DNA from 3 places in the Pantoea sp. SM3640 genome. Region 1 is predicted to be linked to each of the others. Evidence: predicted binding sites of a transcription regulator. Region 1 holds the regulator's gene; each other region holds the start of a gene.

Region 1 (4,338 bases):
GATTTCAGCAGGGTGAAAAATCCGGGCTGGGTGCCTTTCTCGCGTGCTTCCTGGCGTACGGTGGGCAGGCGCAGCGTGGTCAGAATCAACGCCACCGCAATCAGCGTCAGCACCAGGAAAATCGAACGCCAGTGGAAATGGCCGATGAGCCAGGCACCCAGCAACGGGGCCAGCGCCGGGGAGAGCGCAACCAGCGGCATAATCGTGGCAAAGACTTTGTTAGCGCGCGCGGCAGGATAGCGATCCACTACCAGTGCCTGCCAGCTCACGGCCGCAGCACAGACGCCAATCGCCTGCACAAAGCGCAGCGCCAGCATCAGAGTGGTATCATTCACCCACAGCATGCCCGCACAGCCGATGCCAAACATGGCCAGTCCGGCCAGCAGCACCGGTTTACGTCCAATGCGATCGGAAAGCGGTCCCCAGAAGAGCTGCCCACAGGCGAAACCCGCCAGAAAGAGACTCATACTGGCGCTGATCAGGCCCGGCGAGGTATTAAACGTTTGCTGCATCGCACCAAAGGCGGGCAGATACATATCTGTGGCTAAAAAGCCGAGCATGCTCAGCAGGGCAAGGTAGGGCATAAATCCTTTATTCGACAACATCTCATTCTCATTTTTGCAGGATGAACGCGGCAGAGTGTAAAAGGTGCGTTTGCCGCTGTGAAACGGTAATATTTGCCGATTGCTGTTAAAATTTTTGAAGGCAGATTATGTGGTCAGAATATGCATTAGAGGTCGTTGACGCGGTCGCCCGCGGGGGCAGCTTCAGCGCCGCTGCTCAGGAGCTGCATCGGGTGCCCTCTGCCATCAGCTACACGGTGCGTCAGCTGGAGAACTGGCTGGCAGTGCCACTGTTCGAACGCCAGCATCGCGAAGTGGTGCTGACGCCAGCAGGCGAACATTTTGTCCGGGAAGGGCGCAGCGTCATCAAAAAAATGCTTGCCACCCGGCGGCAGTGTCAGCAGCTGGCCAATGGCTGGCGCGGGCAGCTCAGCATTGCCGTTGACCGCATCGCCAAACCTCAGCGCACCCGGCAGCTTGTTAAAGATTTTTATCGCCACTTTCCCGATATGGAACTGATCATCAGCTATGAAGTTTTTAACGGCGTCTGGGATGCACTGGCCGATGGCCGGGTGGAAGTTGCGATTGGGGCCACCCAGGCGATTCCGGTAGGCGGACGGTTTGCATTTCGAGATATGGGTACGCTCAACTGGCGCTGCGTGGTCGCGCCCGATCATCCTCTGACTCAGGCGAACCAGATCGATGATGACACGCTGCGTAGCTGGCCGTCACTGGTGCTGGAAGATACATCACGCGCACTGCCGCGTCGTATGACATGGACGCTGGATAACCAGCGCAGGCTGGTGGTGCCGGAGTGGCAAACCGGACTGGAGTGCGTGCAGGCAGGCTTGTGTGTGGCGATGGTGCCGGGTCATCTGGCCAGACCACTGCTCGACAGCGGCGAGCTGGTCGAACTGACGCTGCCGGTGGCATTTCCGGATAGCCCTTGTTGCGTCAGCTGGGCAGAGGATCGCGCATCACCGGCGACAGGCTGGTTGCTCAGCTATCTGGGTGATGCGCAAACGCTTAATCAGGAGTGGTTAAGCGAGGATTAGCGGCGATAGTCGCGGAACGGACCATCCGCCACTGAACGGCGCTCAATCAGCGTCGGATGGACTTCAATCGTTTGAGACACTTCACGCTTACTGGTGATGCGGTCAAGCAGCATATCCAGCGCTTTCTCACCCAGCTGGGCTTTTGGCTGATGCACCGTGGTCAGGGCAGGGGCGAAATAGCGGGCGTTGCGCACATTGTCATAGCCGATGACCGAAATATCCTGCGGCACGCGCAGACCCATCTCGTCGGCGGCGCAAATGGCCCCCATCGCCATGATATCACCGCCGCAGAACACCGCCGTCGGGCGCTGCTTCTGCGACAGGATCTGCTGCATCGCCTGATAGCCCGACTCCGGCTCAAAGTCACCCTGTACAATCCACTCGGCACGCGGCTGAATACCCGCTTCTTCCAGTGCCTTTAGGAAACCGGCATGGCGTCCACCGCCGGTGTTACGCTCCATCTGACCGGGGATAGCACCAATATCACGGTGTCCGCGTTCAATCAGATAGCGTCCCGCCAGATAGCCGCCCTGGAAAGCATTATCCAGCACCGTGTCAGTAAAGTCGGCGCGCGATTCGCCCCAGTCCATCACCACCATCGGGATATTGCGGTTCTCTTCCAGCATCTGCAGCAGATCGTCCGGATACTCAGAGCACATCACCAGCAGACCATCGACGCGCTTCTGCGCCATCATGCTGAGGTAGGCGCGCTGTTTTTGCAGATCGTTATGCGCATTACCCAGAATCAGCGTATAGCCTTTGTCAAAACAGTGGTTTTCAACCGCTTCAATAATTTCAGCGAAATAGGGCGCTTCGCTGGAGGTGGCAAGCAGGCCCAGCGTTTTGGTGTGGTTTACTTTCAGGCTGCGCGCCACAGCACTTGGCGAGTAGTGCAGTTCCTTAATTGCCTGCCAGACCGCCTCGCGTGTTTCTTCAGCGACAAAGCGGGTTTTATTGATGACGTGCGAAACGGTGGTCGTTGAGACGCCAGCGCGTTTCGCCACATCTTTAATTGTTGCCATGAAAATCGGACTCCAGTGCTTACCTAACTCTATGATAAGCGTAATGTTAAACGTTTGCGTCTGCTCAGGGTTTTTTCCGCAAAAATGCGGCTTTTCTGGCCGGTAAACAGGCCGCTGGCGGAGAAAAAACGCCAGAAAAGATGCGCAAACGGAATCAGGGTTGCGCGCGTTGCGCAACAAAGGCGGGATTCTAACAAGGCTGAACGGATAAAACGAGATTTTTACCGGACCCTGTGGGAAAATGCCATATCCCTGCAAAGTGTGTGACTAAGGAGCAAGCAATGAGTACCGATTTGAAACTGGCTTTGATGACCACTGTCGGCTGTCTGCTGATGATTGTGGCCTTTAGTTTTACTGCCATTCTGCACTAATAAAAAAAGCCGGGATTATCCCGGCTTTTTTCTGACTGTTCTGCTGCTCAGCGTATCGTTTTCGGCGTCATCACCCGACGGGCACCAATATAGTGGCGCTGCCAGTAATCTTCCCCTAATGCACTGATCTGAATATCTTTGCCGGTACGTGGCGACTGAATAAACTTGCCATCGCCCAAATAAACGCCGACGTGGTCCGCTGTGCCGCGGCCATTAATACGGAAGAAGACCAGATCGCCTTTCTCCAGCGACTCACGCTTGATCGGCGCGGCGTCACGCAGGTGATACATCTCGTTAGCGGTACGCGGGATCTTAAATTTCACCAGGTCTTTATAGGCATACCAGACCAGACCGCTGCAATCGAAACCGGTATGTGGAGAGGTGCCGCCCCACTGATAGGGTTTACCCAACTGCCCCATCAGCTTGGTCATTGCGGTCTCACGCGCCTTCTGATAGCGCTGGCGGTGGGATTTGCTCATTTTAATCGTGCCTGGCTCGCGGGTGGTGACCTCAGCGGTTTTCAGCTGGCGCTGATGCCCATAGCGTTTCTTCTCTTTATTTTTTTCTTTGCTTTTGCTGATACGGGCGGTTTTGAGCGAGGTCTTCTTAGCAGGCGTCTGTTTAGCAGTGAGTTCGACTTTTTTTTGTTTTTTCGTTTTAAGTTTTTGGTCAGGGCTGAGACGAGTTTTTTTCGTCACCGTTTTTACCGGGCGACGCTTGCGGCGTTCATCGTCGCGCGCACTCTTTTTCTCTGCTTTATGCGTATTGACGTTCACCGGCGCGTGAGGCGACGCAGCGGCGATGTTGAAAAACAGTTGCGCAAAGGCCAGCATAAAAAGCGTAATGATTAAACGCATAGTCCATTAATTAGTTAAGTTGTCAGGGCCACTACGCACCGCGACAAAGTTGAGATTAATCTGATCCAGGATCAGTGCCCAGGCCATTCTAGTCCAGTTCGCTTAAAAACTGTAATGCCTTTTAATGTTAATCTTTGCAGCCCACGTGATTGCACTGAAAATGAACATTTTCAGCATGTTATACCAACGGAATTATTACGAATTATTAAACTGTTACCAGCTGTTAATACCTGAAATTAAATGTCCTGCGCACGGGACTTAACAATGATGGTCATTTAATCGGGCAGGGAGCAAAATCTCATTTTCAGTCACGCTGCGAAGTCGCTACAATAAACAAACACGAAGTAACGAATTAAGGAAGGCAATTATGAGTACTGTAGAAAAAATTCAGCGCCAGATCGCAGAAAACCCGATCCTGCTGTACATGAAAGGTTCCCCGAAACTGCCAAGCTGCGGTTTCTCTGCACAGG
Region 2 (4,338 bases), 1.2 Mb from region 1:
TCAAAACCACGTAACCCGGCACGTAGTTGCAGCGCCTGCAGTTTGTCTTCGTCGGAGAGCGGCTGCAGTCGATAGATCTGCCCCCAGTCCAGCCGCGAGGCGAGATCGGGCAGCTGCAGATTCAGCTGACGTGGCGGACGATCGCCGGTAATAAACAGGCGCGTATTGCCGGTTTCCAGAATGCGGTTATAGAGATCGAAGATCGCCATCTCCCACTCCGGTTCGCCTGCAATGCACTCGATGTTATCGATGCAGACCAGTGACAGCTGCTCCATTCCTTCCAGCACTTCCGGCACAAACCAGGTGCGTTTATCCAGCGGAACGTAACCGACCGCTTCGCTGCGCGCGGACATTTCAGCGCACGCGGCGTGCAGCAGATGGCTCCGCCCACCGCCTTCGCGTGACCAGAAGTAGAGATAGCTGCCATGTTGTTGGTTGAGAGCGCCTTTGAGTGCGGCAATCAGCGACGTGTTTTCCCCCGGCCAGAAGCTGGAGAAGGTTTCATCATCGGGTAAATAGAGTGGCAATGACAATTGTGCCGGCGTGTTCAGAAGCACCTCAGCAAGAGAACAAGCAAAAAATCGGGGGAAGTCTAACACAGTTTTCAGAAAGAGATGAATGGGGCGTCCCTGCCCCGATCCTGTCAGGCGCGCTGCGATCAATGTTCGCGCGGTTCTTCAGCCTCCAGCACCACTTCTTCCGGACGCAACAGCGAGATCACGCGGAAGATCAGCGCCAGGCCAACACCCACGATCGTCGCCAGCGCCATGCCTTTCAGCTCTGCCGCACCGATATGTACCTTCGCCCCGCTGACGCCGATGATCAGGATCACCGAGGTCAGGATCAGATTCTGCGCTTTGTTGTAATCGACTTTTGATTCGATCAACACGCGGATACCGGATGTGCCAATCACGCCATACAGCAGCAGCGACACGCCGCCCATCACCGGCACCGGGATCGCCTGGATCACCGCCGCCAGTTTGCCGACGCAGGAGAGCAGAATCGCCAGAATCGCCGCACCGCCAATCACCCAGGTGCTATAGACGCGGGTAATCGCCATCACGCCGATGTTTTCACCGTAGGTCGTATTCGGCGTCGAACCAAAGAAGCCAGAAATAACGGTGGATAAGCCGTTGGCGAACATCGAACGATGCAGGCCAGGGTCGCGAATCAGATCTTTCTTCACGATGTTGGCCGTAACCACCAGATGACCGATATGCTCGGCAATGACCACCAGCGCCGCAGGCAGGATCGTCAGCATTGCCACCCACTCGAAACGCGGTGTATAGAAGGTTGGCAGGGCAAACCACGGGGCTTTCACCACGCCACTCCAGTCAACGATGCCCATAAAGGCAGAGAGCAGATAGCCTGCCACCACACCGACCAGAATCGGGATAATCGCCAGGAAGCCACGGAACAGTACCGAACCGAAGACCGTTACCGCCAGTGTGACCAGCGAAATCAGCACGGTTTTGCTGTCGGGCGCACTGCTTTCAGCGGGCAGCAGGCCAGCCATATTGGCGGCGACACCCGCCAGCTCCAGACCGATGACGGCGACAATCGCGCCCATCGCTGCCGGAGGGAACATTACGTCGAGCCAGCCGGTGCCCGCGCGTTTCACAATCAGCGCCACGATACAGAACAGCACGCCGCACAGGATAAATCCGCCCAGCGCGACCTCGTAACCCAGCGGCAACAGCAGCAGCACCGGCGAGATAAAGGCAAAACTGGAACCGAGGTAGGCGGGAATTTTGCCTTTACAGATAAAGAGATAAATCAGTGTGCCGACGCCGTTAAACAACAGCACCGTCGCCGGGTTGATATGGAACAGAATCGGCACCAGTACCGTGGCACCAAACATGGCAAACAGGTGTTGCAGGCTGAGTGGAATGGTTTGCAGTAACGGCGGCCGTTCACTGACGCCAATGGCGCGACGAGTCATCATTTATCCCCTTATGTTTTGTATCCCCGTGGGTTCGCGCCTCTGGCACAGCAGCAGGCACGCCGGTGCGCCTTGCGGCAGACCGAATCCGTTCGGGGCATTATTTTTGTCAAAAAAAAGCCGACTCTCTGGTCGGCTGTGCGATTTATTTGGTTCCGAAAATCTTGTCCCCGGCATCGCCGAGCCCGGGAATGATGTAACCCTTTTCGTTCAGTCCCTGATCCACTGACGCAGTGTAAAGCTCGACGTCAGGATGCGCTTTCTCCAGCGCGGCAATCCCCTCTGGCGCGGCAACCAGAACCAGCACTTTGATGCTGGTGCAGCCCGCTTTCTTCAGCAGGTCGATAGTAGCAATCATGGAGCCACCGGTCGCCAGCATCGGGTCGACCACCAGCGCCAGGCGCTCTTCGATGTTAGAGACCAGCTTCTGGAAATAGGGAACCGGCTCCAGCGTCTCTTCATCACGGTAAACACCCACCACGCTGATACGCGCGCTGGGAACGTGTTCCAGCACCCCTTCCATCATGCCCAGGCCGGCACGCAGAATCGGGACCACTGTGATTTTTTTGCCTTTGATCTGATCGATCTCTACCGGGCCGTTCCAGCCCTCAATGGTGACGCGCTCTGTTTCCAGATCGGCGGTCGCTTCGTAGGTCAGCAGGCTGCCCACTTCAGAGGCCAGCTCGCGAAAACGCTTTGTACTGATATCATGCTCACGCATCAGGCCCAGTTTATGTTTGACCAGCGGGTGTCTGACTTCCACGATCTTCATTGGTGTTCTCCCGGAATGAGTTGAGCTAAAAAAAATCGCGGGATTATACCGCCTTTTACGCGCTGCGCCACCTGGTCTTGCGCAAAGCCGCGGCTTTTACCGGGACAAATAGAGGATTAATGAAAATCGCCCGATGCGCAATGCCGGACTCGCAAACGTTTGCCTGCACTGATAGAATTGCCGCGCTTTATTTTAAACCACCAACCGCAACTCGCGTGGGGACCTCGCAGTGACCGACAAAACCTCTCTCAGTTACAAAGACGCCGGTGTTGATATTGATGCTGGTAACGCTCTGGTTGACCGTATTAAAGGCGTAGTGAAAAAGACGCGTCGCCCGGAAGTGATGGGTGGACTGGGCGGTTTTGGTGCGCTTTGCGCGCTGCCGCAAAAATACCGTGAACCCGTGCTGGTCTCCGGCACCGATGGCGTGGGCACCAAGCTGCGTCTGGCGATGGATCTCAAACGTCACGATGCCATTGGTGTTGACCTGGTCGCGATGTGCGTCAATGACCTGGTGGTTCAGGGCGCTGAGCCGCTCTTCTTCCTCGACTACTACGCCACCGGCAAACTGGATGTGGATACCGCCTCTGCGGTGATCACCGGCATCGCCGAAGGGTGTCTGCAGTCAGGTTGTGCGCTGGTGGGCGGTGAAACCGCTGAGATGCCAGGCATGTATCACGGCGAAGATTACGACGTGGCCGGTTTCTGTGTCGGCGTGGTGGAAAAGTCAGAAATTATCGACGGCAGTAAGGTGCAGGATGGCGACGTACTGATCGCCCTCGGCTCCAGCGGCCCGCACTCCAACGGCTATTCGCTGGTGCGCAAGATTCTGGAAGTCAGCAACACCGATCCGCTGGCTGAACAGCTGGAAGGCAAACCGCTGGCCGATCATCTGCTGGAACCGACCCGCATCTACGTGAAAAATATCCTGAGCCTGATTGAGCAGGTCGATGTGCACGCTATCGCGCACCTGACCGGCGGCGGCTTCTGGGAAAATATCCCGCGCGTCCTGCCCGACAACACCCAGGCTGTCATCGACGAGAAGAGCTGGCAGTGGCCGGCGGTCTTCAGCTGGTTACAGCAGGCGGGCAACGTCACCCGTTTCGAGATGTATCGTACCTTTAACTGTGGCGTCGGCATGATCATCGCACTGAGCCCGGCAGACGCAGACAATGCCATTGCGCTGATGCAGGCCGCAGGTGAGAAAGCCTGGAAGCTCGGCGTGATTAAAGCGTCGGATGCCGAAGAGCGTGTGGTCATCAACGGATGAAGAAGCTGGTTGTACTGATTTCCGGCAACGGAAGTAACCTTCAGTCCATCCTTGACGCCTGTGAAAGCGGGCGGATTCACGGCAGCGTCGCTGCCGTGTTCAGCAACCGTGCCGCCGCGTATGGCCTGACGCGGGCGCAGGAGGCGGGGATCCCCGCCCACGCGCTTGCCGCCAGCGACTTCGCTGACCGCGACGCCTTTGATCGTCAGCTCATTGCTGAAATCGAAGCCTACCGTCCGGATTTGATTGTGCTGGCAGGTTATATGCGCATTCTCAGCAGCGCGTTCGTGGCGCATTTCCACGATCGCCTGCTGAATATCCACCCTTCCCTGCTGCCGAAATATCCAGGACTGC
Region 3 (4,338 bases), 1.7 Mb from region 1:
AACCGCTTCGGTCAGATCGTCCCAGCGCACGCGCGACAGGCTGGCGGTCATTAACACGCCCACATAAATCAGCGCACCCGCGGCAGCGTAGGAGGGCACCATCGCGGCCAGCGGTGACAGGAAGGTCACCAGCAGGAACAGCAGGCCGGTCACCACAGCCATCAGGCCGGTACGGCCACCAATCGCCACGCCCGAAGTGCTCTCGATATAGGCGGTCACCGATGAGGTGCCCGCCAGCGCGCCACTCACCGAACTGATGCTGTCGACATAAAGCGCCTGCTGCATCCGCGGGAAGGTGCCGGTTTCATCGGTCAGTCCCGCTTTGTCGGTGACGCCGATCAGCGTGCCGGACGAATCGAACAGGTTGACCAGCATAAACGAGAAAATCACGCCTGCCATGCCAATGTTAAACGCGCCTTTGATATCAACCTGACCCACTACCGACGTAATCGACGGCGGCGCTGAAAACAGGCCAACAAACTTCACGTCGCCCAGCATCCAGCCAATACCGGTGGTGATCACCATTGAGATCAGCACCGCCGCGTGGATATTACGTGATGCCAGAATGGCGATAATAAAGAAGCCCAGCGCACCCAGCAGCACGCTGTGCGAGGTCAGGTTGCCTACCGCCACCAGGGTATCGGGATTCGGCACGATAATACCGGCGTTCTTCAGCCCCATCATGGCGATAAACAGACCGATACCGGCGGTAATGCCAACGCGCAGGCTCAGCGGGATATTGGCAATCATCCAGTAGCGAACCCGCAGCAGCGTCAGGATCAGCAGGCCGACCGCGCCCCAGAAGATCGCGCCCATACCGACCTGCCACGAATAGCCCATCGCCCCGACCACCACAAAAGCGAAGAAGGCGTTCAGGCCCATTGCGGGGGCCAGCGCCACCGGTAGATTGGCAAACAGCCCCATCAGAATGCTGCCGAAGGCGGCAATCAGACAGGTGGTCACAAACACCGCCTGGGTATCCATGCCGGCGACGCCGAGGATCTGCGGGTTGACGAAGACGATATAGACCATCGTCAGAAAGGTGGTGATACCCGCGATCACTTCGGTGCGCACCGTGGTGCCATGTTCCTGCAGCCTGAAGATGCGCTGCAAAACGCCTTGCTTGCTCATGCCATCCATCCAGAAGAAAAAATCATCGGCGCGTATCCTGGCGATTTTACCGGGGCAATACAATGATTTTTCGCAACCGATTGCCAGTCTCGCAATCTGCGCTGAGTGCGGTAGAGTGTGGAGCACCCCCCTGAATCGAAGGATAGAGTCTGATGTCAGTTGAATGCGTCTTTTTTGATTGCGATGGCACGCTGGTGGACAGTGAGTTGCTCTGCACCCAGGCCTACGTCAACACCTTTGCCCGTTATGATCTCGAGCTGTCGCTGCAGCAGATGTTTGAAAAGTATAAGGGCGTCAAACTCTACGACATCATTCGTGACGTGGGTGATGCACATCAGGTGACGTTGCCGATGGAAGAGGTGGAAACTGCCTATCGCGCGGAAGTCGCGCGACTGTTTGATCAGCAACTGCAGCCGATCTCAGGCGCAAAAGCGCTGGTTGAGCAGATCAAAGTGCCGATGTGCGTGGTCTCAAACGGGACGGTAAAAAAGATGCAGCACTCGCTGGGCTTAACCGGCATGCTGCCGCTGTTTGAGGAGCACCTTTATAGCGGCTATGACATTCTGCACTGGAAGCCCGATCCGGAACTGATGTATCACGCGGCGGAACAGATGCAGGTGCCGATTGAGCGCTGCATTCTGGTGGATGACTCCGAAGCGGGTGCCCGCGCCGGTATCGCCGCCGGCATTCCGGTCTACTACTACTGCGCTGACCCGCACAACCCTGAACTGGACCATCCGCTGGTGACGCGCTTCGACGACATGGCGCAGCTGCCTGCGTTGTGGCGCGCCCGCGGCTGGGATCTGGTGTAGCGAGCCAGCATGACGCATACCGTCTGGTTTTTAACTCTGCCCGGTGTCATGGCGCTGGATCTGACCGGCCCTGCCGAGACGCTGAAGCTGGCGGGCGATCGCTTTACGCTGCGCTACATCGGCCCGCAGCCGGAGGTGGTCTGCTCCACCGGCATGACTATTGGCGGCATCGAACCTTTACCGGAACAGTTGCCCGCCGGGAGCCTGCTGGTGGTGCCGGGCGTCTTTGACTCACAGATCTGTTATTCCACACAGCAAGCCGCAGAAGCACGCGACTGGCTGATGCGCCAGCACGCCGCGTTGCGCGCGCAGACCTTTATGCTGGTCTGCGTCTGCTCGGGGGCACTGCTGGCGGCGCAGGCAGGCATGCTGGATGACGTGCCCTGCACCACCCATCATGATGTGATCGCCCGCCTGAAAGCAGCCGCCCCGCGCGCACGGGTGCAGGAGAATCGGGTGTTTGTCGGGCATGAGAATATCTGGACCAGCGCGGGCATCACGGCGGGCATCGATCTGGCGCTGCATCTGGTGAAGCAGCTCTGCGATACGCCTACCGCGCTGGCGGTGGCGCGGGAAATGGTGGTCTGGTTCCGCCGCGCCGGGGACGATCCGCAGCTTTCACCCTGGCTGCGTTACCGCAATCATATGCATCCGGCCATTCATCGGGCACAGGATCTGATGATTGCCCATCCTGAACACGGCTGGACGCTGACCGAGCTGGCAGGGCGCACCCACGTCAGCAGCCGCCATCTGGCGCGGCTGTTTCGTCAGCATCTGGGGATCAGCGTGCGGGAATACCATGAGCAGCTGCGAGTTGGCGTGGCGCGCCAGCGTCAGCAGCAGGGGGAATCGGCCGAAAAAGCGGCGCTGGCGGCGGGATTTTCATCGGCGCGCCAGCTGCGACGCGCCCGCCAGCGGGAAACCGATCAACTGACGAAGTGACGGGTATCGACACGTTTCAGCGCCATCCCCAGCAGCAGACTGCCGCCCAGCGTCAGCCCGAACACCCAAGGCAGGTCGAGCCACGGACGCGACATATCATCGTAGTGATGCGTACGCAGATAGTGAATGAACAGCGCGTGAAAGCCGTAGATCGGCAGTGAATAGCGTGCAATCACCGTAAAACCGGGCAGCGTGCGCTGATTCAGGCTGTTTTTAAACACAATCAGCAGGCTAATGGCCGCGATAAACACCAGCGGTCCGCAGTAGAGATACCAGGTATCGTTAAACGCTCCGTTGACGATCAGCGCCTTTTTCGTCCCTAACGTAATGCCAATTACGCAGGCGATAAACAGCCCGGCCGCCAGCGGCGTCAGGCCGCGCCGGGTCGTGTCCATTGTGCCGATCGCCCGTCCCAGCAGCGCATAAAGCAGGTAGTAAATGCTGTCCCCGCTGACATAAAGATTCACCGGCAGAAAATGAAACGGGCCCAGCGACTGGCTGGCCGTATTCGGATTAGCGAGCACCGCCAGCACCAGCACCAGCAGCGCCACATAGCGTGCCTGCACGGTTTTCACCTGAATCAGCGGCGACATCAGATAGAGGCCAATCAACGCAAAGAAGAACCAGAGGTGATAAAACACCGGCTTCTGCAGCATCTTCAGGATCGACCGTCCTTCGCTGATCGGCGTCAGCCAGGTGATATAGGCCAGCGAGACCGCGCTGTAAAATAGCAGGCAGAGCACCAGCCGGAGCATATGGCGCGGCTGGGCGCTGCGTTCACCGAAGAACAGATAGCCGGAGATCATAAAGAACAGCGGAACACAGACGCGTGATGCGGAGTTCAGCAGATTCGCCACATCCCAGGTGGTACCCGTTACCGCCATCGGGCCAGTGATATACCAGGTAGTAGTGTGAATCACGATCACCATCAGGCAGGCAACCGCGCGTAAATTGTCGATCCAGTAAATCTTTTGCGGCATGGCGTCCTCTTGCGCATAGCTCCGTGCGCAAAAGGGTAGTCAAATGCGACCAGAGCAACAACCGCTGCCAGCAGGATTCGGAGCCATCTGTATGCCGGCCCCCGAAATTACCGTGAAAACGCGCTGGAACCGTCCGGGATTTACGGCTGCACATCGCGCGGTCAAAGGGTATACTGTCGGCCTCTTTTTTTAATCTAACCGAAGCGCGTGCACACTTAACATGCAAAAGTTTGATACCAAAACCTTTCAGGGGCTGATCCTGACCTTGCAGGATTACTGGGCGCGTCAGGGCTGCACCATTGTCCAACCGCTGGACATGGAAGTGGGCGCTGGCACTTCACACCCGATGACCTGCCTGCGTGCACTCGGCCCGGAGCCGATCGCCGCCGCCTACGTGCAGCCATCCCGCCGTCCTACCGATGGCCGCTACGGTGAAAACCCGAACCGTCTGCAGCACTATTACCAGTTTCAGG

Evidence for each region. The regulator PurR, encoded in region 1, represses purine synthesis genes. The targets are predictions, from matches to a motif close to CANGCAAACGTTTGCNTG.
Region 2: the regulator PurR is predicted to act here: its motif matches at 2,863-2,880, upstream of purM (phosphoribosylformylglycinamidine cyclo-ligase).
Region 3: the regulator PurR is predicted to act here: its motif matches at 1,201-1,218, upstream of IV493_RS17585 (NCS2 family permease).

Annotation. Positions count from the first base shown of each region.
Region 1 covers NZ_CP064872.1:2,054,410-2,058,747, reverse strand. The annotation lists gene punC (purine nucleoside transporter PunC) at 1-605, opposite strand, end outside; gene punR (DNA-binding transcriptional activator PunR) at 713-1,618, shown strand; gene purR (HTH-type transcriptional repressor PurR) at 1,615-2,640, opposite strand; gene IV493_RS09545 (YnhF family membrane protein) at 2,922-3,011, shown strand; gene IV493_RS09540 (C40 family peptidase) at 3,059-3,868, opposite strand; gene IV493_RS09535 (Grx4 family monothiol glutaredoxin) at 4,233-4,338, shown strand, end outside.
Region 2 covers NZ_CP064872.1:886,569-890,906, reverse strand. The annotation lists gene hda (DnaA inactivator Hda) at 1-551, opposite strand, end outside; gene uraA (uracil permease) at 659-1,942, opposite strand; gene upp (uracil phosphoribosyltransferase) at 2,088-2,714, opposite strand; gene purM (phosphoribosylformylglycinamidine cyclo-ligase) at 2,944-3,984, shown strand; gene purN (phosphoribosylglycinamide formyltransferase) at 3,981-4,338, shown strand, end outside.
Region 3 covers NZ_CP064872.1:3,801,754-3,806,091, reverse strand. The annotation lists gene IV493_RS17585 (NCS2 family permease) at 1-1,131, opposite strand, end outside; gene yieH (6-phosphogluconate phosphatase) at 1,284-1,943, shown strand; gene IV493_RS17575 (GlxA family transcriptional regulator) at 1,953-2,885, shown strand; gene IV493_RS17570 (acyltransferase) at 2,870-3,865, opposite strand; gene glyQ (glycine--tRNA ligase subunit alpha) at 4,086-4,338, shown strand, end outside.